DNA from 3 places in the Arthrobacter sp. StoSoilB19 genome. Region 3 is predicted to be linked to each of the others. Evidence: riboswitches for the same ligand, from Rfam matches in the RefSeq annotation. Region 3 holds a riboswitch; each other region holds the start of a gene.
The links. Region 3 has a riboswitch for cyclic di-AMP ahead of LDO86_RS10880 (LysM domain-containing protein). Riboswitches for the same ligand answer to the same signal wherever they lie in the genome.
Positions count from the first base shown of each region.

Region 1: it holds a riboswitch for cyclic di-AMP, as region 3 does, so the genes downstream of both, LDO86_RS03990 (M23 family metallopeptidase) here and LDO86_RS10880 (LysM domain-containing protein) in region 3, are expected to answer to the same signal.
Region 2: it holds a riboswitch for cyclic di-AMP, as region 3 does, so the genes downstream of both, LDO86_RS03350 (hypothetical protein) here and LDO86_RS10880 (LysM domain-containing protein) in region 3, are expected to answer to the same signal.

Region 1 covers NZ_AP024650.1:843,501-850,805, forward strand. The annotation lists gene LDO86_RS03970 (cold shock domain-containing protein) at 1-145, shown strand, start outside; gene LDO86_RS03975 (DUF3027 domain-containing protein) at 153-716, shown strand; gene serC (phosphoserine transaminase) at 814-1,944, opposite strand; gene LDO86_RS03985 (metal-dependent transcriptional regulator) at 2,238-2,939, shown strand; cyclic di-AMP (ydaO/yuaA leader) riboswitch at 3,047-3,291, shown strand; gene LDO86_RS03990 (M23 family metallopeptidase) at 3,302-4,123, shown strand; cyclic di-AMP (ydaO/yuaA leader) riboswitch at 4,236-4,431, shown strand; gene LDO86_RS03995 (NlpC/P60 family protein) at 4,436-5,179, shown strand; gene LDO86_RS04000 (NlpC/P60 family protein) at 5,343-6,110, shown strand; gene LDO86_RS04005 (HNH endonuclease) at 6,379-6,879, shown strand; gene LDO86_RS04010 (NTP transferase domain-containing protein) at 6,975-7,305, shown strand, end outside.
Region 2 covers NZ_AP024650.1:689,702-697,006, reverse strand. The annotation lists gene LDO86_RS03360 (glycosyltransferase family 39 protein) at 1-357, shown strand, start outside; gene LDO86_RS03355 (glycosyltransferase family 39 protein) at 364-2,412, shown strand; cyclic di-AMP (ydaO/yuaA leader) riboswitch at 2,620-2,780, shown strand; gene LDO86_RS03350 (hypothetical protein) at 2,786-3,499, shown strand; gene LDO86_RS03345 (VOC family protein) at 3,587-4,012, opposite strand; gene upp (uracil phosphoribosyltransferase) at 4,074-4,709, opposite strand; gene LDO86_RS03335 (phosphatase PAP2 family protein) at 4,722-5,525, opposite strand; gene LDO86_RS03330 (nucleoside deaminase) at 5,581-6,087, shown strand; gene LDO86_RS03325 (glycosyltransferase family 4 protein) at 6,084-7,187, opposite strand; gene LDO86_RS03320 (6-carboxytetrahydropterin synthase) at 7,190-7,305, opposite strand, start outside.
Region 3 covers NZ_AP024650.1:2,374,974-2,382,278, reverse strand. The annotation lists gene LDO86_RS10885 (protein adenylyltransferase SelO) at 1-1,093, shown strand, start outside; gene LDO86_RS10880 (LysM domain-containing protein) at 1,220-2,053, opposite strand; cyclic di-AMP (ydaO/yuaA leader) riboswitch at 2,057-2,227, opposite strand; gene LDO86_RS10875 (lytic transglycosylase domain-containing protein) at 2,488-3,870, shown strand; gene LDO86_RS10870 (TraR/DksA C4-type zinc finger protein) at 3,892-4,251, shown strand; gene LDO86_RS10865 (DNA alkylation repair protein) at 4,248-4,778, shown strand; gene LDO86_RS10860 (DUF1810 domain-containing protein) at 4,804-5,250, shown strand; gene LDO86_RS10855 (glucose 1-dehydrogenase) at 5,287-6,180, opposite strand; gene LDO86_RS10850 (metallophosphoesterase) at 6,337-6,843, opposite strand; gene LDO86_RS10845 (DUF1918 domain-containing protein) at 6,917-7,108, shown strand; gene LDO86_RS10840 (NUDIX hydrolase) at 7,202-7,305, shown strand, end outside.

The sequences.
Region 1 (7,305 bases), 1.5 Mb from region 3:
GGACCTCGCCCCGCTGGTTCAGGACTTGGTGACCGTCCTGGACAACCTGTCCGGAACCTTGTCCAAGGGCAAGTACCCGGACGGCAACAAGGGCAAGGCCATTGCTGCCGCCCTGCGTAAGGTTGCCGACGAGCTGGACGTTTAGGCTGCCCATGGACCCCCAACCTGATCAGCCGGGCACGCCAGTGCAGGAGCAGGCTGCCAAGACCCAGCCCAAGCGCAAGGCAGGCGTGCCCGTGTGGCGCACGGGCAAGCCCGATGCTTTCCTGGCCGCGGCGGTGGACACCGCCCGGGCTGCAGTGGAGGGCATCACCCCGGCCGGCACCATCGGGCCGCACCTGGCAGCCAAGAGCGAGGGCGACCGGCTGGTCACGCACCTGTTCGAATCCCGGCTGCCCGGCTATGTGGGCTGGCAGTGGTATGCGGTACTGACCCGTAACTCGCGCTCCAAGGTGGTCACGGTCAACGAGTTGGGCCTGCTGCCGTCCGGGGACTCCGTCCTGGCCCCGGAGTGGGTGCCGTGGGCCGAACGCGTCCGTCCCGAGGACGAACAGCAGCAGGAACCGGAGCAGCAGGAGCCGGAACAGCAGGAACCGGAACAGCAGGAGCCCGGGCAGGGGACCCCGGATGGGCTTCGGGCAGCGGAGCGGGAACCCGGGGATGAAGGGCCGGCCGACGACGGCGCGGAGCCTGACGCCGAAACAAGGACTTCCTGACCACAAACAAACGGCGCCGTCCGGGGGAAACCCGGGCGGCGCCGTCGTGCTTTAACTGTGGTTACTTGCGCAGCTCGGGTTACTTGCGCAGCTCGGGTTACTTGCGCAGCTCGCCCACCACGTAGTCGATGCTGGCCAGCAGGGCGGAGACGTCGCTGGGCTCGATGGCCACGAAGGTGGCGATGCGCAGCTGGTTGCGGCCCAGCTTCCGGTAAGGCTCGGTGTCCACGATGCCGTTGGCGCGCAGGACCTTGGCCACGGTGGCGGCATCAATCGATTCGTCGAAGTCGATCGTGGCGATCACGTTGGAGCGTTCCTCGGGCTTGGCCACGAACGGAGTGGCGAAGCCGGACGCTTCCGCCCAGCTGTAGATGCGGCCGGCTGAATCGGCCGTCCGTGCAGCCGCGAAGTCCAGGCCGCCGTTGGAGTTCAGCCACTGGACCTGGGCATTCAGCGTCACCAGCGTGGACAGCGACGGGGTGTTGTAGGTCTGGTTCAGGCGGGAGTTATCGATGGCGGTCTGCAGGTCCAGGAAATCCGGGATCCAGCGGCCGCTGGCCTTGATGCGCGCGGCGCGTTCCAGCGCTGCGGGGGAGAACAGGCCAAGCCAGAGGCCGCCGTCGGAGGCAAAGTTCTTCTGCGGGGCGAAGTAGTAGACATCGCTCTCGGCAACGTCCACGTCCAATCCGCCGGCCGCTGATGTGGCGTCCACGAGGACCAGTGATCCCTCGTCGGCTCCGGCTACCCGCTTGACGGGGGCGGCGACGCCGGTGGAGGTCTCGTTCTGCGGCCAGGCGTAGACGTCCACGCCGGCCTCGGCCTTGGCTGCGGGCCGGGTGCCGGGCTCGGACTTGATGATGGAGGAGGCTTCCAGGAAGGGCGCCTTGTTGGTGGCGGCGGCGAACTTGGACCCGAACTCACCGAAGGACAGGTGCTGGGCCTTCTTCTCCACGAGGCCGAAGCTCGCGATGTCCCAGAAAGCCGTGGAGCCGCCGACGCCGAGGACCACCTCGTAGCCCTCCGGGGCGCGGAAGAACTGGCTCAGCCCTTCACGGACCGCTCCGACCAGGTTCTTGACCGGGGCCTGCCGGTGCGATGTGCCAAGGATCGTCTTGGAAGCTGCTGCCAGCGCGTCGATCTGCTCCTGCCGGACCTTTGACGGGCCGGCTCCGAACCGCCCGTCCTGGGGCAGGAGGTCGGCGGGGATCGTGATGCTGGTGTCGCTCACAGGTGCTCCAATTCGGCGGGGACAAAAGTTTGGTCCGGAAGGGCGGGCGGTCGGTGGTCGGCAGCGCCGGTGGCTGCGCTGCGGGCCATTCCCATTCTGCCTGAACCGCCGCCGGGGGCGGGAGCCAGGCCCGTCATAGTCCGGACAGTGAGACGTGCCGTCCCCGCGCAGCCCCTCGGGGCGCGGCTATTCGGACAAAGTCAAAATAGGCTAAGCTTTCCCCCGGACTACTTTGCGCGAAGAGGCGATACGGTGGGACAACGCAAGGTACTGCGCTCGAGGAGCTGAGCTGGATGACGGATCTGATCGACACTACGGAGATGTACCTCAGGACCATTCTGGAGCTTGAGGAAGAAAACATCGTTGCCCTTCGGGCCCGTATCGCCGAGCGTCTGCGCCACTCCGGTCCCACCGTTTCCCAGACCATCGGCCGCATGGAGCGGGACGGGCTGGTGGTCGTGTCCGGCGACCGGCACCTGGAACTCACGGACACGGGCCGCAAGCGCGCCACGGAGGTCATGCGGAAGCACCGGCTGGCCGAACGCCTGCTGGCAGACGTCATTGGCCTGGACTGGGCCTACGTCCACGACGAAGCCTGCCGCTGGGAACATGTCATGAGCGAGCGCGTTGAGCGCCGCATCTACGAGATGCTGGACCACCCCACCGAGTCGCCGTACGGCAACCCCATCCCTGGCCTTGCGGCGCTGGGCGGCCAGGCGGGGCCCGGCTTTGCCGACGGCGCCATCAGCCTGGTGGAAGCGATGAAGAATTACGGGCCCGCCTCCGGAGTGACCATCAGCCGCCTGGCGGAGCCGATCCAGGTGGAACCGGAGCTGCTGGCGCAGCTGGACGAGGGCGGTATCCGGCCGGGTGCCGCCGTGGCGCTGGAACGCGTGGGCGAATACATCTCCGTGCGGGTCCCCGGAATCGAAGGCGCATTGGAGCTGCCGCCCGAGGTTGCCGCCCACGTCTTCGTGGCCATCAGCCAGCCCTGATCGGGGCCCCCATACCCCACAGAGGGGCGACCACGCAAAGGTAACGGAATTGTTACCTAGGGTCTTAAGCCTCTATAGTGGAACCAAGCGTTGATACATAAGCGTTACCTGATCCGGAGCCGAGCTCTGCCAGCGGGTCAGGTGCACGAGTCGTTACTGGCAGAGGCGGGGGAACCACAAGCGGCAGCGGGGGACTGCCTTGGGGTGAAGTCCGTCAGCAGCAAGCCTCTCCAGTGAAGGATTCTTCCGGGAATACCCCCTGTGCAGAAGCTTGCCTAAGGCGGACCGGGTCTTTGATCTCTCTGACCCGAATCCGACAGCTAACTCCGCAGGCTTCTTCCAGAGAGGAACCCTTCTTGACCATGCAGACCTCCCGGGGCCGCCGCCGCGCGGCCGGCCCCCCTTCGGCACCCCGGGTTGCCGAAGTTGTCGCAGCGGAGCGCCCCCGCGACCTGCATCGTGACGCGCGCCGCCGCCGGGGTCCCTTCCGGCAGATGACGGAGTTTGCCGCGGCCAGCGGTATTGGCCAAAAAGCCGGCATTGCCCTTGCCGCCACAGGCCTGGTGCTGACGGTCACGGTGCCCGCCACGAGTCCCGTCATGGCCACGGATGCCGCCGGCAGTGCCCCCTTGGCCGCGTCCGCCGTCAGCCCCCAGCCCCAGATCTCGGCCGATGTCGGAGCACAGATCGACTTCAGCCGGTCGGCCGTGGTGACCCAGGCCGACCCGGACGGGAAGCTGAAGCAACTCCTGAGCGCCCAGTCCGCCGGCTCCGTCACGCGTGCCGCTTCGGCCGGCACCCTGGCTGCACCCCTCGCCTCCCTCACCACCGCTTCCCCCTTCGGCTACCGGGTCAGTCCCATCACCGGAGGCTCCGGAGACTTCCACCGGGGCCAGGACTTCGTGGCGCAGTGCGGGACCTCGGTCCTGGCCGCCGCGACAGGTACCGTGACCTTTGCCGGCTGGCACCAGTTCGGTGGCGGAAACCGCGTGGTCATTGACCACGGCAACGGGCTGGAGACCACCTACAACCATCTCTCGTCCTTCAACGTCAAGGTGGGCCAGACCGTCTCCCGCGGGGACGTGGTGGCACTGAGCGGTACCACGGGCGCATCCACCGGCTGCCACCTCCACTTCGAGGTGCAGGTCAATGGCGAAGTTGTCGATCCCATGGGCTGGCTGTAACCAAATGGTTGCCCGCTCTCACATGTCCGCGACGCGCCGTGACCTGAATGTGACATTGAAGCAAAACTGCTGTACCGTCTAACTCGCGTCAACTTTTCCGAAGTTGACGCTCTTGAGTGGATTGCCTAACTCTGCCACCGCTCAAGGTCCGTTCGCATTTCATCGTCTGGCAGGGGCGGGGGAACCAATTTTGGCCTTCATGTTCAGAAGGCCTTGGGGTTAAGTCACAAGCTTCCCAGGAAGCAGCGTGGCCGGGTGACTCCCATCCGAATCCGACAGCTCACCTCGCAGGCATTGGGAGAGGCTACCTTCGTGTCTTCACGCCATCATTCTGCGCGCCACCGTGCGCAAACGGTTCGCACCAACCCCCTGGACGCCATGTCCAAGGCCGTCAGTGCAAATGCCGGGACCGTAGGCCGCCAGGCTGCCGTTGTGGCAGCGGCTTCCGGCCTCATCCTGAGCATGGGCCTGCCCGCCACGGCAGCTGACACGACGGCCGGTGTCTCTGCCTCCACCGAGTCCGGCTCGTCCCAGGCAGCCCTCGCTGTCACGGCCGCACCCACGGCCACGGTGTCCTTCGAGCGTCCGGTCGTCAAGACCACCGCTGCTCCGAAGGTGGAAGCGGTGCGTACCCAGTCCACGGCATCGGCGAACCGCGCCACCACTACAGGCCAGGAGGCGTCTCCGGCCGCCAAGACGGCGGAGACCGTATCCGCTGCGGCAACCTCGGGCATCGCTGCCATCGCCTACACCGGCATCGGCCACTCCTACGTGTGGGGCGGCACCAGCCCGGTCACCGGCTGGGACTGCTCCGGGTTCGTGCAGTGGGTTTACGCCCAGGCCGGAATCAGCATCCCCCGCACCAATGCGTGGAGCATCATGACTCCCACCTCCACCCCGCAGCCGGGTGACCTGGTTGTCCAGAACGGTGGCGCGCACGTCGGCATCTACGTCGGCAACGGCATGATGATCAGCGCACTCAACCCCTCCCAGGGCACGCTGCTCCACTCGCCTGCAGCCACTGGCACCTCCTCGTACTACCACTACGGCAACTAGTTCTTGGGCTTAACGCTCCAAGGGCTATTTCTTTGCCCAAGGCTTTTTCGCTAGAAACCACATCCCCGTTCGGGACGCGCCGACGTACCCCCAAGATGCCGGCGCGTCCAACAACCTTCGCCTGCCTACAAGCGGTTTGAGGGAAAAACGAAAGAGAGAACTGATGACGACTCGTGCCACCGCACGGCATCGCGCCGAGGTCACCAAAACCAACTCGATCGCTGTTATTGCAAAGGCCGTCAGCGACAACGCAGGCGGCATGGGCCGCCAGGCTGCGGTTATCGCTGCCGCTTCCGGCCTGGTCCTGACCAGCGGCATCGCGGCCAACGCTGCCGACGCCAACGTCAAGCGTGATTCCGCTCCGGCGTCCGCACTGGAAGTTGAATCCGCAATCGACGCCCCGATTTCCGCGGCTTCCACCATCGCCATCAGCTACGAGAAGCCCGCTGTCACCACCACGCCGGCTCCCGTCGCCGAGCCTGAGCCCCAGGTCGAGGTGCAGGAAGCTGCTCCTGCCGCCGAGCCCGTTGCGGCTCCCAAGGTCACCGCCAAGGTTGCCACCGCTGCTGCTCCGGCCGCTCCCGCTGCCCAGGCTTCCGCCAGCGGCAAGGGCGCTGCAATCCTCTCGGCCGCCTACGCCCAGCTCGGCGTTATGCAGGACTGCACCATGCTGGTCACCAACTCGCTGGCCGCCGTCGGCATCCACTTCCATGACTGGCCCGCCGGCTACCTGTCCCTGGGCCGCACCGTGAGTGCAGCCGAAGCGCAGCCGGGCGACCTGATCTACTACGCTGACGGCGGCGCGGGCATGGCCCACATTGCTGTCTACGCCGGAAACGGCATGGCAGTCCACGGCGGCTACAACGGAAACCAGACTGTGGTCTTCAGCGCAAACGTGGGTTCCGGCCCCGTGTTCATCCGCGTCAACTAAGCATCCCAAGGCAGGCCTGAACGGCCGCAGGCCTGGCAATGCCCCCAAGGACCCCCGCCATCCCGGTGGGGGTCCTTCGCGCTTAATCGGCCCGCGCCGCCCGCGGCCGACCCTCCCGCGGTGTCCAGCCGTTGTCCTGCTCCAGAGTGGCGATTACCCGATTCTGCACTTCTTTGTTTACTCTTGTGATGTCGATCCATAGCCCGGACATGCCGAGGGCAGCCGGCCCTCGTGCCCCTGACGGGTGCGGCCGTGAAGAGGTAAGTGCATGCGCACTCTCGTTCTGAATGCTGGATATGAACCGCTGGCGGTTATTACTTTCCGCCGGGCGCTGGTGCTTGTGCTCACGGGCAAGGCAAGTGTGGTTGCCGAAGGTGACGACCCCGTGGTGGGCCCTACTGACATTCTGGGCCGCCCGTCCGTGATCCTCCTCAACCGCTACATCCGGCCCCGGTACAACCACTCCACGGCCGTCAGCCGCAGGGGCGTACTCCGGCGCGACGGGCATAAATGCGCCTACTGCGGGAAAGCGGCGCACACCATTGACCATGTTCACCCCAAGTCCCGGGGCGGGGCCGATTCGTGGGAGAACCTGGTGGCCGCCTGCCTGCGCTGCAACAACGTCAAGGGCGACCACACTCCAGCCGAGATGGGATGGACCCTGCGGTTCGTGCCCGAACCGCCGCACGGAACCATCTGGCAGATCAAGGAACTGGAGAAGCCCACGCCGGCCTGGGACCCCTTCCTGCTTCCGGAACGCGCTGCCTGACACCCCGCGCTGCCTGAGTTGCCGTGATGCTCCGGTGCGCCGGACGTTCTGACCCGCAGTGCGGCCCCTACGCTGCCGGTCGCTAGGCTGGGGGAGTGGAAGTGAACGGGCTTGCCTTTGATGCCGTGATCCTGGCCGGGGGGAGGTCATCGCGGCTGGGCGGCGTACCCAAGCAGTCGCTCGTCTTCCAAGGCCAATCCCTCCTCGAACGCGCTGTCGCTGCCGCCGCGGGGGCCCGGCATGTGGCAGTTGTGGGCGAGATGGCTTCCCTGCCAATCTGGCCTCCCAACCTGCTGAGCTGCAGGGAGCAGCCGCACTTCGCGGGCCCGGCGGCAGCCATAGCGGCCGGGCTGGATGCGCTGGCGGACATCGGCGAGGGTGCGCCCTACCTCCTGGTGCTGGCCTGCGACATGCCGCTGGCATCCC
Region 2 (7,305 bases), 1.7 Mb from region 3:
GGCGCCGGCGGCCCGGGCGAAGGATCCGCAGATGCGGCGGTGGCGGCACTCCTGAAGGCCACCACCACGAAGTGGTCCGCGATCGTCTCCGGCGCCAGCCAGGCAGCCAGCCTGGAACTCGCCACGAACACCAACGTCATTGCCCTGGGCGGTTGGAACGGCGGTGACCCCTACCCCACGCTCGCCGAGTTCCAGGACATGGTGGCCAAGGGCGAGATCGGCTACTTCATCCAAGGCGGTGGCATGGGTGGCGGCGGCATGGGTGGTCGCGGCAATTCCGAGGTGGCCGCCTGGGTCCAGGCCAACTTCCAGGCCCAGACCGTAGGCAACTCCACCGTGTACCAACTCACCAAGTAGGACTCCATGGCCAGCCACTACCCAGCGTCCGTCCACACTGCGTCGGTCCACACCGGACACCCTGCCGGCGCTCCTGCCGCCGCGCATCATCCTGTCCCGGCCTGCTACCGGCCGGACCCGCGGGCGCTCCGGCGGGGGCTGGAACTGGCAGCGGTGCTGGCCGGGACCGCCGTGCTGTACTTGTGGAACCTTGGAGCATCCGGCTGGGCCAACGCGTTCTATTCCGCCGCGGCCCAGGCCGGATCGCAGGACTGGACGGCCTGGTTTTTCGGCTCTTCCGACGCGGCCAACGCCATCACGGTGGACAAGCCGCCGGCGTCGCTGTGGATCATGGGGTTGTCCGTCCGGATCTTCGGCCTCAGTTCCTGGAGCATCCTGGTCCCCCAGGCACTGATGGGCGTCGGCACCGCCTGGCTGCTTTACCTGGCCGTACGGCGGGCCGCGTCGCCTGCCACGGCCGATCCACGCCTGGCGCACCGCGCAGGACTGATCGCCGCGGCCGTCCTGGCCCTCACCCCCGTTGCCACGCTGATGTTCCGCTTCAACAACCCGGACGCCCTGCTGGTGCTGCTCATGACGGCAGCCGCCTACGCGGTCCTCCGTGCAGTCCAGGAGGACCGGTTGCGCTGGCTCCTGCTTGCCGGAGTGTTCCTGGGCTTCGGCTTCCTGGCCAAGCAGCTGCAGGTCCTGCTGGTGGTTCCGGGATTCGCAATCGCCTACGCGCTGGCAGGCCCGCACAGTCTCCCGCGGCGCCTGCTCCGGCTGGCCGCGGCGGGAGCGGCCATGGTGGCCTCCGCCGGGTGGTGGCTCCTGGCGGTGGAGCTGACGCCGGCCGGCCTGCGTCCCTACATCGGCGGATCGCAAAACAACTCCATCCTGGAGCTCACGCTGGGTTACAACGGGCTGGGCCGGCTGACGGGCGACGAGACCGGCAGTGTGGGCGGCGGCAACGGCTGGGGAGATCCCGGGCTGCTCCGGATGTTCAACAGCGAGTTCGGCGGCCAGATCGCGTGGCTGCTGCCGTCCGCCCTGATCCTTGCGGCGGGCCTGCTGTGGTTGGGCCGGCGGGCCCCGCGGACCGATGCGGTGCGCGCCGCCGTCATCATCTGGGGCTCGTGGGTGCTGGTGACGGGCCTGGTCTTCAGCTTCATGGCCGGCATCATCCACCCTTACTACGCCGTGGCGCTGGCGCCGGGGATCGCCGGGCTTGCGGGGCTGGGCACGGTCCTCCTGTGGCAGCACCGGCAGCAGCCACCCGCCGCACTCCTGCTGGCCGCAGCGGTGGCCGCGGCCGCCCTGATGGCCTTCCAGCTGCTGGGCACCACGTCCGCCTACGGCGCGTGGCTGCGTTGGCTGGTCCTTTCCGGAGGCTTGGCGGCCGCAGCGGGCGTGGCGTTCGGCAGGTTCCTGCGCTGGCGTGCCGTGCAGCGGACGACGGCGGCGCTCGCCATTGCGGCGTCGCTCACCGGGCCGCTGGCGTACTCCCTTTCCACGGCGTCGACAACGCACAGCGGGGCGATCGTCAGTGCCGGGCCCTCGTCGGGCTTCGCCCCTCGCGGGACGGGCCCTGGCCGGAGCGGGACAGGCAGCACCAGGCAGCCAACAACCCAGGGAAACACGGCCCGCCAGCAGGGCGCGCCCGGGGGAACACTTCCCGGCGGAACCGCTGCTGCCGGTGGTCGCGGAGGCGGGGCCGTGGGAGGCCTCTTGGGCGCCCCCACGCCGTCCGCGGAACTCGTGGCAGCACTCAGGAATGGCGCCTCGGGCTACACCTGGGCAGCGGCAGTGGTGGGGTCGAACAACGCTGCCGGTTACCAGTTGGCAACGGAACTGCCGGTCATGGCGGTGGGTGGGTTCAACGGCACAGATCCCGCCCCTACCTTGGCGGAGTTCCAGGATCTGGTGTCCCAGGGAAAGATCCACTACTTCATCACAGGCGGAACCATCCGGGCCAGTACCGGTTCGGACGCTGCCGCCCAGATCGCCCAGTGGGTGGCGAACAACTTCACGGCGCAGAGCATTGGCGGCACCACCGTCTACCTGTTGGCTGGGTAACGGGAACTGTAACGGTCGGCGCGCTGCGCTCATGAAATGGGGCGGCCATACCCCAATGGGACCGAGGTTACGAACGGGGAATCCGGCAAATCAACGCGCTGAGGATCGTGACTTCCGTTACCTAAATGTGACTTTCGCGTGCACTTCCTGTAGCGTCGATTGGGTGCGGCCCCCGTTCGGGCCGCATATCCCGGGTCGACGCCAAGCTCTGCCGCTTCCCCGGATTCCGATTGAGCTACGGCAGAGGCGGGGGACCCACCGTCCCGGGCATTGAATGCCCTTGGGGTTAAGCCAGTACGTGATCTTTCCGTACGGCCGGATGCCCTCATCCGAACCCGACAGCTAACTCCGCAGGTGTGAGAGGCGATCAATCATGTCCAAAAACACGGCAGAAGCACGCCTGCTGCAGGCCAAGGCTAAACACAGGGCCGCGCAGCAGGCCAAGAAGACCACCCTGGGCCAGCGCGCCGCCGTCCTTGCAGCATCGTGCGCGGTGCTGGTGGGGGTAGGCGCGGCAGGACAGGCCACCAGCAGCATGACTCCGGTGTCATCCACCGCGTCCAACCCTTCCACGTCGGCGTCCGACGCTCAAATGAGCATCGAGAAGAGCGAGATCCGCTCCAACCCGGCAGCAAGCCCCGCGCCCGCTGCCATCAGCGTGGCACCGCAGGCAGCGGAACCGGCCCCCGCAGCGGCACCGGCAGCACCCGCAGCGCCTGCCCCGGCCCCGGCGCCTGAGCCCGCCCCCGCACCTGAGCCGGCTCGCGCCGTCGCGGTTAACGATCCTGCAGGCGCCCAAGCGTACGCCGCCAGCCAGCTGGGGGCGTTTGGCTGGGGACCGGACCAGATGCAGTGCCTGCAGACGCTGTGGACCAAGGAGTCCGACTGGACCACCACGGCCACCAATTCCAGCAGCGGGGCATACGGCATCGTCCAGTCCCTGCCCGCTGAGAAGATGGCAAGCGCCGGCGCGGACTACCTCACCAACTACCGCACGCAGATCAATTGGGGCCTGGACTACATCAAGAAGAGCTACCAGTCGCCCTGTGGTGCCCTGAACTTCCACCTGGCCCACAACTGGTACTAGGCACTACTCCCCCCCGGCGGCAGCGATGCCGGGGGAACTGCACCAAAGCGGCGGCCCGCATCATCATGATGCGGCCCGCCGCTTTGGTTAACCAGCGCCCGGTCCGGCGTCCTGTCCGGTGTTCCCGCCAGCGCCCGGCCCGGCGTTCCGCCACGGGATGTACTGGACAGCCCACTTGTTTCCGTCCGGATCGGCGAAGTACACAAAGTGGCCCCAGTCCTGGACGTCCACATCGCTGACATCCACGCCGTTGCTCTTGAGCTGGTCATGCGCCGCATTGATGTCGTCGACCACCATCTGCAGGTTGGAGCCCGTGCCGGGCGGGGCGTCGACGAGTCCTTCGCCGATGCAGATGGAGCAGGCCGAGCCCGGCGGCGTCAACTGCACAAAGCGGATGGAGTCCGACGGCCGCTCGTCGTAGTCGGCGTTAAAGCCCACTTTGTTGACGTAGAAGTCCTTGGCACGGTCAACGTCGGATACGGGGACAAAGACAAGCTCGAGTTTCCAGTCCATCCGCACAGGCTAGCGGCGGGACACCCGTTGGGAAAGAGCCCGTTCAAACAGGGTTGAAGTGCTACCCGGCGATGCCGTAGAGGCGGTCGCCGGCGTCGCCCAGCCCGGGGACAATGTAGGACTTCTCGTTGAGCTTCTCGTCGATGGAGGCCAGGACGATGTGCACGTTGGCCCCTGACAGTTCCTCCTCCAGCCGCGCCAGGCCCTCGGGGGCGGCCAGCAGGCAGATGCAGGTGACGTCGGAAGCGCCGCGCTTGAACAGGAACTTGATGGCTTCGCGCAGGGTTCCGCCCGTGGCCAGCATGGGGTCCAGGACGAAAACCTGGCGGCCGGTGAGGTCCTCCGGCAGGCGCTCCGCGTAGGTGATGATGTCCAGTGTCTCCTCGTCCCGGGCCATGCCCAGGAAACCCACTTCAGCGGTGGGAACCAGCTTGGTCATGCCTTCCAGCATTCCCAGGCCGGCGCGCAGGATGGGAACCACCAGCGGGGTGGGCTTGGTGAAGGCGGTGCCGACGGTGGTGCTGACGGGCGTCTCGATGGTGACGGGCTCGGTGCGGACCTCCCGAGTGGCTTCGTAGGCCAGCAGGGTCACCAGCTCTTCCGTCAGCTGGCGGAAGACCGGCGACGGCGTGTTCTTGTCCCTCAGGACAGTGAGCTTGTGGGCGACCAGGGGGTGGTCAACAACGAGAGTGCGCATCCCCCAAAACTATCACTCGGCGCTGCCCTTCCCGCGTCCGGAGTGTTCGCCGTCGTGCAGTTCCTCGGCCACCACGTCCCGGACGATGGGACGGTCGAACGACGGCGCTGCCCCTGCGTGCTCGCGCCTTCGGACCAGGTGGAACAGCCGGTGGGCCAGGATAACGATTGCCACCCAGGCCAGGCCCAGGATCCAGCCGGCCATAACGTCCGTGAGCCAGTGGTGGCCCAGGAAGACCCGGCTCAGGCCCATGGCGATGATGAAGATCGAGCCGGCGGTGATGGCGGTAACCCGGACCCGCATGGTGTGGAACTGAAGGCAGATGAGGTAGATCACCAGACTGATCACCACGGTGGTGTTCAGGGTGTGTCCGCTGGGGAAGGATGGCGAATCCTCGTAAGGGGGGACGGCGTCCGCATGGTCGGGCCGGGTACGGCCCACCAGCTTCTTGCCGAACGTGGTGGCGGTGACGGACGCTGCCGCTGCACCGCCGATCAGGACCAGCGGACGCCAGTTCCGGCTCAGGAAGGTCAACCACGCGGTGAGGATGCTGGCCAGGATGGGCATCCCGATGCCGCCGCCGATGTTGGTGAAACCGGTGACAAAGGAGTCAAGGCCGGGGCTGCGGAGGCCTTCGGCAAAGGCAAGGGCAGGCTTGTCCAGGTTGGCTAGGCCAGCGGAGTCCACCACATCGTCGTAGACCTCTGCCCCAAGCAGCGCCAGGGACACGATGACCACACCGCCCACAAGGATGGTGAGGATCAACGCCGCATAGGGTTTGAACCAAATACCCAATCGGTCCCGAAGAGTGTCCATGGTGCCTCCCGGCATCGGCAAGTAACCTGACTAACCCCGAAACTATCATTGAGCCATGCCCTTGCCCGAAAAGAAACACGAGGCCTGGATGGGCCTTGCCCTGGCGGAGGCCCGCCGTGCGCTCGACACGGAGGACGTGCCCATCGGCGCCGTAGTGATAGGGCCCGACGGCGACCTTCTGGGTTCGGGACGCAACCAGCGGGAGGAGCTGGGCGACCCCACAGCCCACGCCGAGGTGGTGGCCATCAGGGAGGCGGCCGGACGGCTGCGGGAACGGGCACGGCTCGGCGGCGGCCAGGGCGACGGGTGGCGCTTGTCCGACTGCACACTGGTGGTCACCCTGGAACCCTGCGCCATGTGTGCGGGCGCGATCGTCCTGGCGAGGATTCCCCGGGTTGTGTTCGGGGCCTGGGATGAGAAGGCCGGCGCTGCGGGATCGGTATTCGATATCCTCCGCGAGCGCCGGCTGAACCACTGGGTTGAGGTGTATCCCGGGGTCCGCGGGGAAGAGTGCGCTTTACTGCTGCGCGAATTTTTCGCCGCCCACCGGAGCAGCCTCTAGCCCTGCCGCTCCCCGTGTCCGCCGGGTCCCTCCAGGAGGGCCAGCACGTCCTGCGCTGTTTCGCTCCATCCCGGCAGCCTGGTCCGCGCATCAAGCGCAGCTGAACGCCATTTTTCCCGGGTCTTTCCATCCACCAGCCAACCCCGCAGGGCATTGGCCAGGCGGCCGGGACTCTCCTGTCCGCCGTCTGGAAGGGTAAGCACTGCCCCCGGAAGGCGGGGTTCGCCGTCGGCCGTTCCCAGCCCGCCCATGCCAAGCGCCTCCACCGCCCCGGTCCCGGCACGGACCAGAACAGGAATGCCGTGGGCCAGGGATTCGGTGACGGCCATGCCGAAAGCCTCCAGCCGCGACACCAGCAGGGTCAGGTCCGTCCGCGCCCATTCGGCCTCCAGGGCTTCGCCAATGAGCTCGCCGGTGAGCTGAACCCGCCGCTGGAGCCCGTGGGCAGTAATGGCAGCCCGGACCTCCCGTGCGTAGTCCGGGTCCGCCTGCTCGGAGCCCACGAACGACGCAGTCCATTCAAGGTCCTGGATCCGGGCCAGGGCATGCACGGACAGCAGCTGGTCCTTGTTGGGCAGCAGCGCGGCGATGACCGCCACGTGCGGCGGCCTGGATCCCTGGGCCAGGGGTGCGGGGTTGACGCCGGGAAGGACAACGGTGACCCGGGAAAGCCCCCTTTCCAGGAGGAGGGATGCAGACGACGTGCTGGTGCAGATCACGCCGGTTGCCGCACGGAGGGCTCTCGCTTCGCGTTCCAGGGCTGCAGCCCCGGAGCTTTCCTCAACGGGCATATGCACCAGGACCCATGTTTCCCCGCCCGCCTTCGCGGCGTATTCGAGTTCATCCGGGGCACCTACCGCCACCAGGCCGTCCACGATGGCCACTGCGTCCCCGTGGTGTGCCTCCGGTTCCCATGCTCCGAGGAGGGTGCCCAGCCGGCGTCGTTCCTTGGCGCCGGCGTCCGGCCAGTTGCCCTCCACGGCAACCACCTCCACCTCCGCGCCCCGTTCCTGCAGGCCCGCAACCAGGCGCGCGTTGTAGACGTTGCCGCCTGAGCTGTGGCGGATATTGCCGGGAACCAGCAGCCGGATGGGACGCATTGCTACGCGGTGAGGTCCAGGGAAAAGGTGGCCCAGGCGTCAGGATTCTCGCGCAGGGTGACCTCCAGTCCTGCGAGTTCACGGCCGTCGTCGTTGTCCTTGATCTCTGCGGCCACCT
Region 3 (7,305 bases):
CGCCGGGGACGGACGTGCCGTCGTCGGGCCCATGCTCCGTGAGTACGTGGTAAGTGAAGCCATGCATGCCCTGCACATTCCCACCACCCGCTCGCTCGCGGTCGTGGCAACTGGCCGGCAGGTCAGGCGTGACGGCATGCTGCCCGGTGCGGTCCTGGCGCGGGTTGCCGGCAGCCACCTGCGCGTCGGCAGCTTCCAGTACGCGCGGGCCACGGAAAACTTCGAGCTGCTGAAGCGGCTGGCGGATTTCGCCATCGGCAGGCACTACCCGCACGCTGCCGGCGCCCCAAACCCCTACCTGGAGTTGTTCGCCTCGGTGGTCTCCGCCCAGGCGGACCTGGTGGCCCGGTGGATGCTGGTGGGGTTCGTGCACGGGGTCATGAATACGGACAATATGACCATCTCAGGGGAAACCATCGACTACGGCCCGTGCGCGTTCATGGATGTGTTCAATCCCGCCGCTGTCTACAGTTCCATCGACGTCAGCGGACGCTACGCCTACGCCAACCAGCCGGTGCTGGCCGAATGGAACCTTGCACGGCTGGCGGAGGCAATGCTGCCGCTGATCGACGGGGACCAGGAAAAGGCGGTTGCCCCCGCGGTGGAGGTACTTGGCGGATTCCGCGGACAGTACAGCCAGGCGTGGTCCGGCGGCATGAAGGCCAAGCTGGGCCTGTCGGGGGATGCGGACAGCGACGCCGCCTCCGCCCTGGTGGACGGTGCCATTGCCATCCTGAAGGACGGGCCGGTGGACTACACCTTGTTCTTCCGGAACCTGGGCAAGGCCGCGCGGGGGGACCTCCGTCCCGTGCGCGGCATGGTCCTGGACCTTGAAGCGTTCGACGCCTGGGCGGAGCGGTGGCAGGCCCTGGGGCCCGACGCGGAACTGATGGACAGCGTGAACCCTGCCTATATTCCGCGGAACCACCTCGTGGAAGAGGCGCTGTCCGCCGCCACTGACGGAAACCTGGCTCCCCTGCAGCAGTTGCTCGAGGCCGTCGGCAGCCCCTTCGCCGAGCGGCCGGGCCTGGAACGCTACGCCGAAGGTGCCCCTGAGGATTTCGGCACGTACATGACCTTCTGCGGGACGTGACTGTTCAGCGGTACGGTGCGGAAATGACAGGAGGGCGGCAGCCGGGAATACCCGGCTGCCGCCCTCCTGTCTAAGAACAGCTTTGCTGTTTAGTACCAGCCTGCTGCTGCCAAAGCGTTGCGAAGGCTAGGCTACGCGGACTGCGGAGTAGCCGCCGAGCCAGCTGATGGAGTGGACCTCGGTGCTGTAGCCGTTGACGCCGCCGCTCACAACCTGGCCGTTGCCGGCGTACACGCCCACGTGGCCGGAGGTGATGATCAGGTCGCCGGGGGCGGGAGCGCCGACAACGGTTCCGTACTGGAAGAACTGCGTGGGGGCCAGGTCGCCGACGGACTTGCCGACGGAGCGCAGGGCCTTCTCAACCATTGCGGTGCAGTCCTGGTTCACGCCGACCTGGCTGTAAGCGGATGCCAGGATGGCAGCGCCGGTCCCGGTGCCGGTGGACGCCGCCGGGGCGGCTGAGGCGTAGGACATGTTCATGCCGGTGTTTGCCGGTGCGGTTGCGGCTGCCGTCTGGACGGGAGCTGCTGCCGGCGCCGGGGCTGCGGTGTGGCCAGCGCCGGGGATCTGGATCTGGTCACCGGGGTAGATGATGGAGGACAGTCCCAGTCCGTTGGCGGCCAGGACGTCGTTGAGGCTGACGCCATGGGCGGCCGCGATGGCCCCGATGGTGTCGCCGGACACCACCGTGTGGACGGTTCCTGCTGCTGCGACGGGTGCTGCTGCCGGGGCAGGTGCGGAGTATGCCTGGACGCTGGTGTTCTCAGTGGTGTCCGGGCCGGTGACACCTGCATGGGCCGGGGCTCCGACGCCAAAGGCAATACCGGACGCTGCAGCAACGGCAAGCGCCGGACGGCCCAGCGAACGGGCCTGGGACTTGGCGGTTACGGCGAGGCCCTCGAGCACAATGGAGCGGGCCGGAGTCGCGCGGTGACGGGCAGTGGTGGAAATTTTTGACACAGTTGATCGCCTCTCCCATGCCTGCGGGGTGAGCTGTCGGGTTCGGGCTGGAGATACCCGGCCGGTAGCTGGCTCCGCGGGCGGAGGCGCTAACGACTTAACCCCAAGGCCACATGTGGCCGTAGAAACTTGGTTCCCCCGTCCCTGCCAAACGGAAAGCGGTTGAATCCCATGATCAGCGGCAGGGCTCGGCATGCTGACGGGAATGTCCCGTCTGAGAGGGACACCAAACGACCATAACCCGCGCTGCCCCCGATTGTCACATTTGGATAACATACGAGGCTCCCCTCTCAATTGCGCAAACGTCTTGATGTACTTCGCATTTCGGGCGGTGACCTCGACCGATGCAGGCAGGGTCTTTATCGCTGCAAACGGTAACAATGTGGCCACGGACGCGCCCTCGGGGGCCGCGCCGGACGGTAAGCTTCGGGACTATGCCCCTGTTCGTGACCAGCCGAGGGATCCCGCTCCTCGGTGGCGTGCTGGCCATCGCCCTGGCCGCCGCCACCGTGCTGCCGGCCGCAGCGGAGGAGCCGCCGCCCGGCGGATATCCCTCCTGGTCGGATGTGCAGCAGGCGCAGTCGTCCGAAGCGGCAAAAGCTGCAGAAATTGCCACCATCGACGGGCTCTTGACCGGCCTGCAGGCGCAGTCGGAGGCAGCCGGGGACGCAGCCGTACGGTCGGCCGCCGAATACGCTGCCGCGGATGCAGAGCTCCAGTCCGCCACATCACGCCTGGAAACCCTGTCCGCACGGGCCGCCCGCGCAAACGACGAAGTGGCCCGGTACCGGAAGGACCTCGGCGCCCTGGCCGTGCAGTCGTACAAGACAGGCGGGACCAACGCCGGGTTCTTCGTGGCGCTGGACGCCCTGGGGACCAACAGCGTCCAGGGCCTCAACCTCGTCAAGCTCGTGGGGGACAAGACGGCCGCGTTGGTGGTCAAGGCGGCGGCGGCCGGAAAGGTATCCGCTGCCCTGGTGGAACAGGAAAAGGTTGCCAGGAGCGAACGGGAGCGCCTGTCCGGGGAGGCAAAGGCAAAAGCCGGGGCAGCCAGTTCCGCCAGGGACGCACTGGCACGGCAGGTGGCCGAGGAGCAGCGGCACGGCGGCGAGCTAACGGCCCAGCTTGCCACCCTGAAAGGGACGACGGCGGCGCTTGAGGGGGAGTACCGCCAAGGCCAGGCTGCGCTGGCTGCCTACGAGGCGGCCCAGGCGGCCAAGCGCGCCGCAGCGGAGGAGCAGGCCCGCCGCCAGGCCGAAGCGGCCGCCAGGGCCGCCGCGGCGGCCGCCCAGCAGCCCAGGCCGCCCGCACCAGCCGCCCCAGCCGCCGTGGGCGGCAATCCTGTCCCGGTGAATCCAGCCCCTGCCAATCCTGTCCCGGCCAACCCTCCGCCGGCCAACCCTCCGCCGGCCAACCCTGTCCCTTCCGTTCCGGAGGCGCCGCCAGCCGAGCCGGCCCTGCCCAGCCCGCCCGCCGTCGTCGTGCCTTCCATTCCCGGTGGAGCGGTCAACGATCCGGCAGGGGCGAAAAGCTACGCGTCCGGACGCCTTGCCGCTTTCGGCTGGGGCCAGGACCAGTTCCTGTGCCTGGCCCAGTTGTGGACCAAGGAATCCAACTGGCTGACCACCGCCACCAACGCGTGGTCCGGGGCCTACGGAATTGCCCAGGCACTGCCGCCCGGCAAGTATGCCAGCGCCGGGAGCGACTGGCTGACCAGCTACCGGACGCAGATCGAATGGGGCCTGGGCTACATCCGTGACCGCTACGGGTCGCCGTGCGGGGCATGGAACCATTCCGTATCCCTGAACTGGTACTGACTGACGCGCTAGGCTTTCCCCATGCCAGATTTCGAACGGTTCCGTGCACTGCTCGAAGAGGAGCGGACGCGGCGGATGGCGCTGCTGCCGGCGCTGCGGGCGGACATCGACGCTGCGAATTCGGCCCGCCAGGACTCCAACGTCGACGACGAACACGATCCGGAGGGCGCCACGATCGCCTTCGAGCTGTCACAGGCATCGGCGCTGCTGAAACAAAGCTCGGCGGGGCTGGACCAGATTGAAGCTGCCCTGGCCCGGCTGGCCGCGGGGACCTATGGCATCTGTGCGGTGTGCGGGGAACCCATCGCCGAGGGCAGGCTGGAAGCCCGGCCCTGGACCCCGTTCTGCATCCACCACGCCTCCGCGGGGCGCGCGCGGTGACCGGCACAGCGGACGTGGTGTCCGCTGCGGCGGAATTTGTTGACCGTACCCTCCAGAATGAGGGCGCCTGGTACCGCGCGGACGACGTCGCACACCGCCCGGGCGGTGTGCTGGCCTCGTATGGTTCCTCCGTGGGCGCCGTCCGTGGAACCGTGCGCGACGCCCTGCGCAAATTCACGGACCTGGACCACGACGCAACCGTGATGCTGGCCTCTGCCCTCTGGGGACAGCCGGGGCCCGGCTCCCGCCCGGTTTTCGAGCGCCGCCTTGCCGCCGTGGTGCTGCTGCAGTCACGGGTGCGGCTCCTGCAGCATTCGGACCTGACCCGGCTGGAAGGCTTCCTCCGCTCCGCCCACGCAGCGGATCTGACCGCGCCCCTGCTCTCCGATGTCCTGATGCCGCTGCTGGCAGGGCTGGGGGAGCGTGAACGGCAGCGGGCCCGCGGTGTGGTGGAACGGTGGAGCGGGGACCCGGACCCCCATCTTCAGGCGGCGGCCGCTGCCCTCATGAAGGAACTGACTTTCTAAAAGCGGACGAATGAAGGAGATCCACATGAATGAGCCGTTTGATCTTGGGCGATTTGTTGCCGCCCAAAACACCGGCGGAACCTATGACCAGGCGTTGGGGGAGCTGCAGGTCGGCCGGAAGTCCGGGCACTGGATGTGGTTCATCTTCCCGCAGATTGCCGGGCTGGGGCAGAGCGCCATGTCACGTAAATACGCCATCTCTTCACTGGCTGAAGCCCGGGCCTACCTGGACCACGAAGTCCTGGGCCCGCGGCTTCTCGAGTGTGCCACGGTCCTGGCCAACCATGCCGACCAGCCGGCCGAGGACATCTTCGGTGGCATCGACGCCAGGAAACTCCGATCCTCCATGACACTGTTCCTCCGGGCAGCACCCGGAGAAACAGTGTTCAAGACTGTCCTGGCCCAGTTCTTCAACGGCGAGCCGGACCCTGCCACCGACGAGCTCCTGGCGGCGCAGGACGCAGCCGGCTGACCACACGGACCGGGGCAGCCGGAGCGCGGCTGGCTGCTAGGGCGTGGGGCTGCCGCCGTTGACGTTCAGCGTTTCGCCCACGACGTAGCTGGACTCCGGCGACGCCAGGAAGACGTAGGCGGGGGCCAGTTCGGCGGGCTGGCCGGCACGGCCCAGGGGCGTGGACTGGCCGAACTCCGGCAGCTGCTCCTTGGGCTGGCCGCTGCTGACCTGCAGGGGCGTCCAGATGGGGCCGGGGGCCACAGCGTTCACCCGGATGCCCTTGGGCGCGAGCTGCTGGGCCAGGCCCTTGGTGAAGTTGTTGATGCCCGCCTTGGTGGTGGCATAGTCCACCAGGGTGGGGGACGGGTTGTAGGCCTGGATGGACGTGGTGTTGATGATGGTCGAACCCGCAGGCATATGCGGCACGGCGGCCTTGGTCACCCAGAACATCGCATAGACATTGGTCTTCAGGGTGTAGTCGAACTGCTCGTCGGAAATGTCCTGCAGGTCCTCTTGGGCCACCTGTTTCCCGGCATTGTTGACCAGGATATCCACCCCGCCCAGGACCGCCACCGCCGTTTCCACCAGGTCGCGGCATGCCGCCGAATCCTTGAGGTCAGCGGGCACCTTGACGGCCTTGCGGCCGGCCGCTTCAATGATCCCGGCGATGCGCGAGGCGTCCGCTTCTTCCTGCGGCAGGTAGGACAGCACGACGTCGGCGCCTTCCCTTGCAAAGGCGATCGCCGTCGCGGCCCCGATGCCGGAGTCCGCGCCGGTGACGATGGCCCGGCGGCCTTCCAGCCGGCCGGTGCCGCGGTAGGTCTCCTCGCCCAGGTCGGCCTTGGGTTCGAGTTCTGCATCCAGCCCCGGCTCGGGCTGGTGCTGCCTGGGCGGGGAGATTTTTTCGTAGGCCGTCACGGGATTGCGGAAGGTGTACTGGTCAGTCATGGTGGTCCTCCTGGTCGTGCGGACACGGGCTGGTTCGTCGCCCCGGGTACTGAAGCAGCCCGCGATTTGCGCCGTTACAGGAAAGCAAAAAGCTAAGCATGCTTACGGTTCCTAGCCTAGGCAGAGAGGCGGCCTCATGCCAAGCGGCATGGCGGGTCAGTCACGCTGGACCGTGACCAGCCGGACCTCGGCCAACTGACCGCCGTCGACCGTGGCCTCCATGAACGTGCACGCCGGCTGGCGGCGGCGGTCCGTAGGCGACCCGGGGTTCAGCAGCCGCAGGCCGTTCGGCGACACCGTGTCCCACGGGATGTGGCTGTGGCCGAACACCAGGACATCGGCGTCGGGAAAGAGCGCATCGCACCGCACTTCGCGGCCCTTGGCCGGCCCCGTCTCATGGACCACCGCAAAGCGGACTCCGTCCAGGTTGGCAGTTGCCGTTTCGGGCAGGCGCCGGCGCAATTCGGGCCCATCGTTATTGCCAAAAACACCCAGCAGCCGGTTGCTCCGGCGTTCGAATTCGTCCAGCAGGGCTGCCTCCACCCAGTCGCCCGCGTGGAATACGGCATCGGCATTTTCGACGGCGGACCACACCTGTTCCGGCAGGTCCCTGGCGCGTTTGGGTATGTGGGTATCGGCGAGCAGGATGAGGTTCAACGGCATACCGGAATCCTGCCATGGTGCCCTGTTCCCACGCGGCCACGAGTCGTAATCTGGGGGCTGGGAGGTGATTGCCATGGAGGCAGCCCAAGGCGACCGTATCGTCGTGCACGGCAGGACCGTGGGGTCCTCGGACCGGCATGGGGTGATTCTTGAAGTCCGTGGCGAGGGCGGCAGCCCACCATATGTGGTCCGCTTTGACGACGGGCATGAAACCGTCATGTATCCCGGCGGTGATTTCGCCGTCGACCACGGAAACAAGACCTGACGGGGCCGGCGGGATTCCGCCCGCCCCCTGACCCGCCCCCGCCTGGCCCGCCGGTGCTTCACCTGCGGGTGCTTCACCTGTCAGACTGGAGCGATGGATCTCTTTCCGTCCGCCAGCACGTCCTCCACTCCGCCGCCGCGCACCGGCCCGCGCGACCCGGGCGACGCATGGGTGGAGGGGGAACGCGGCCGGTACTG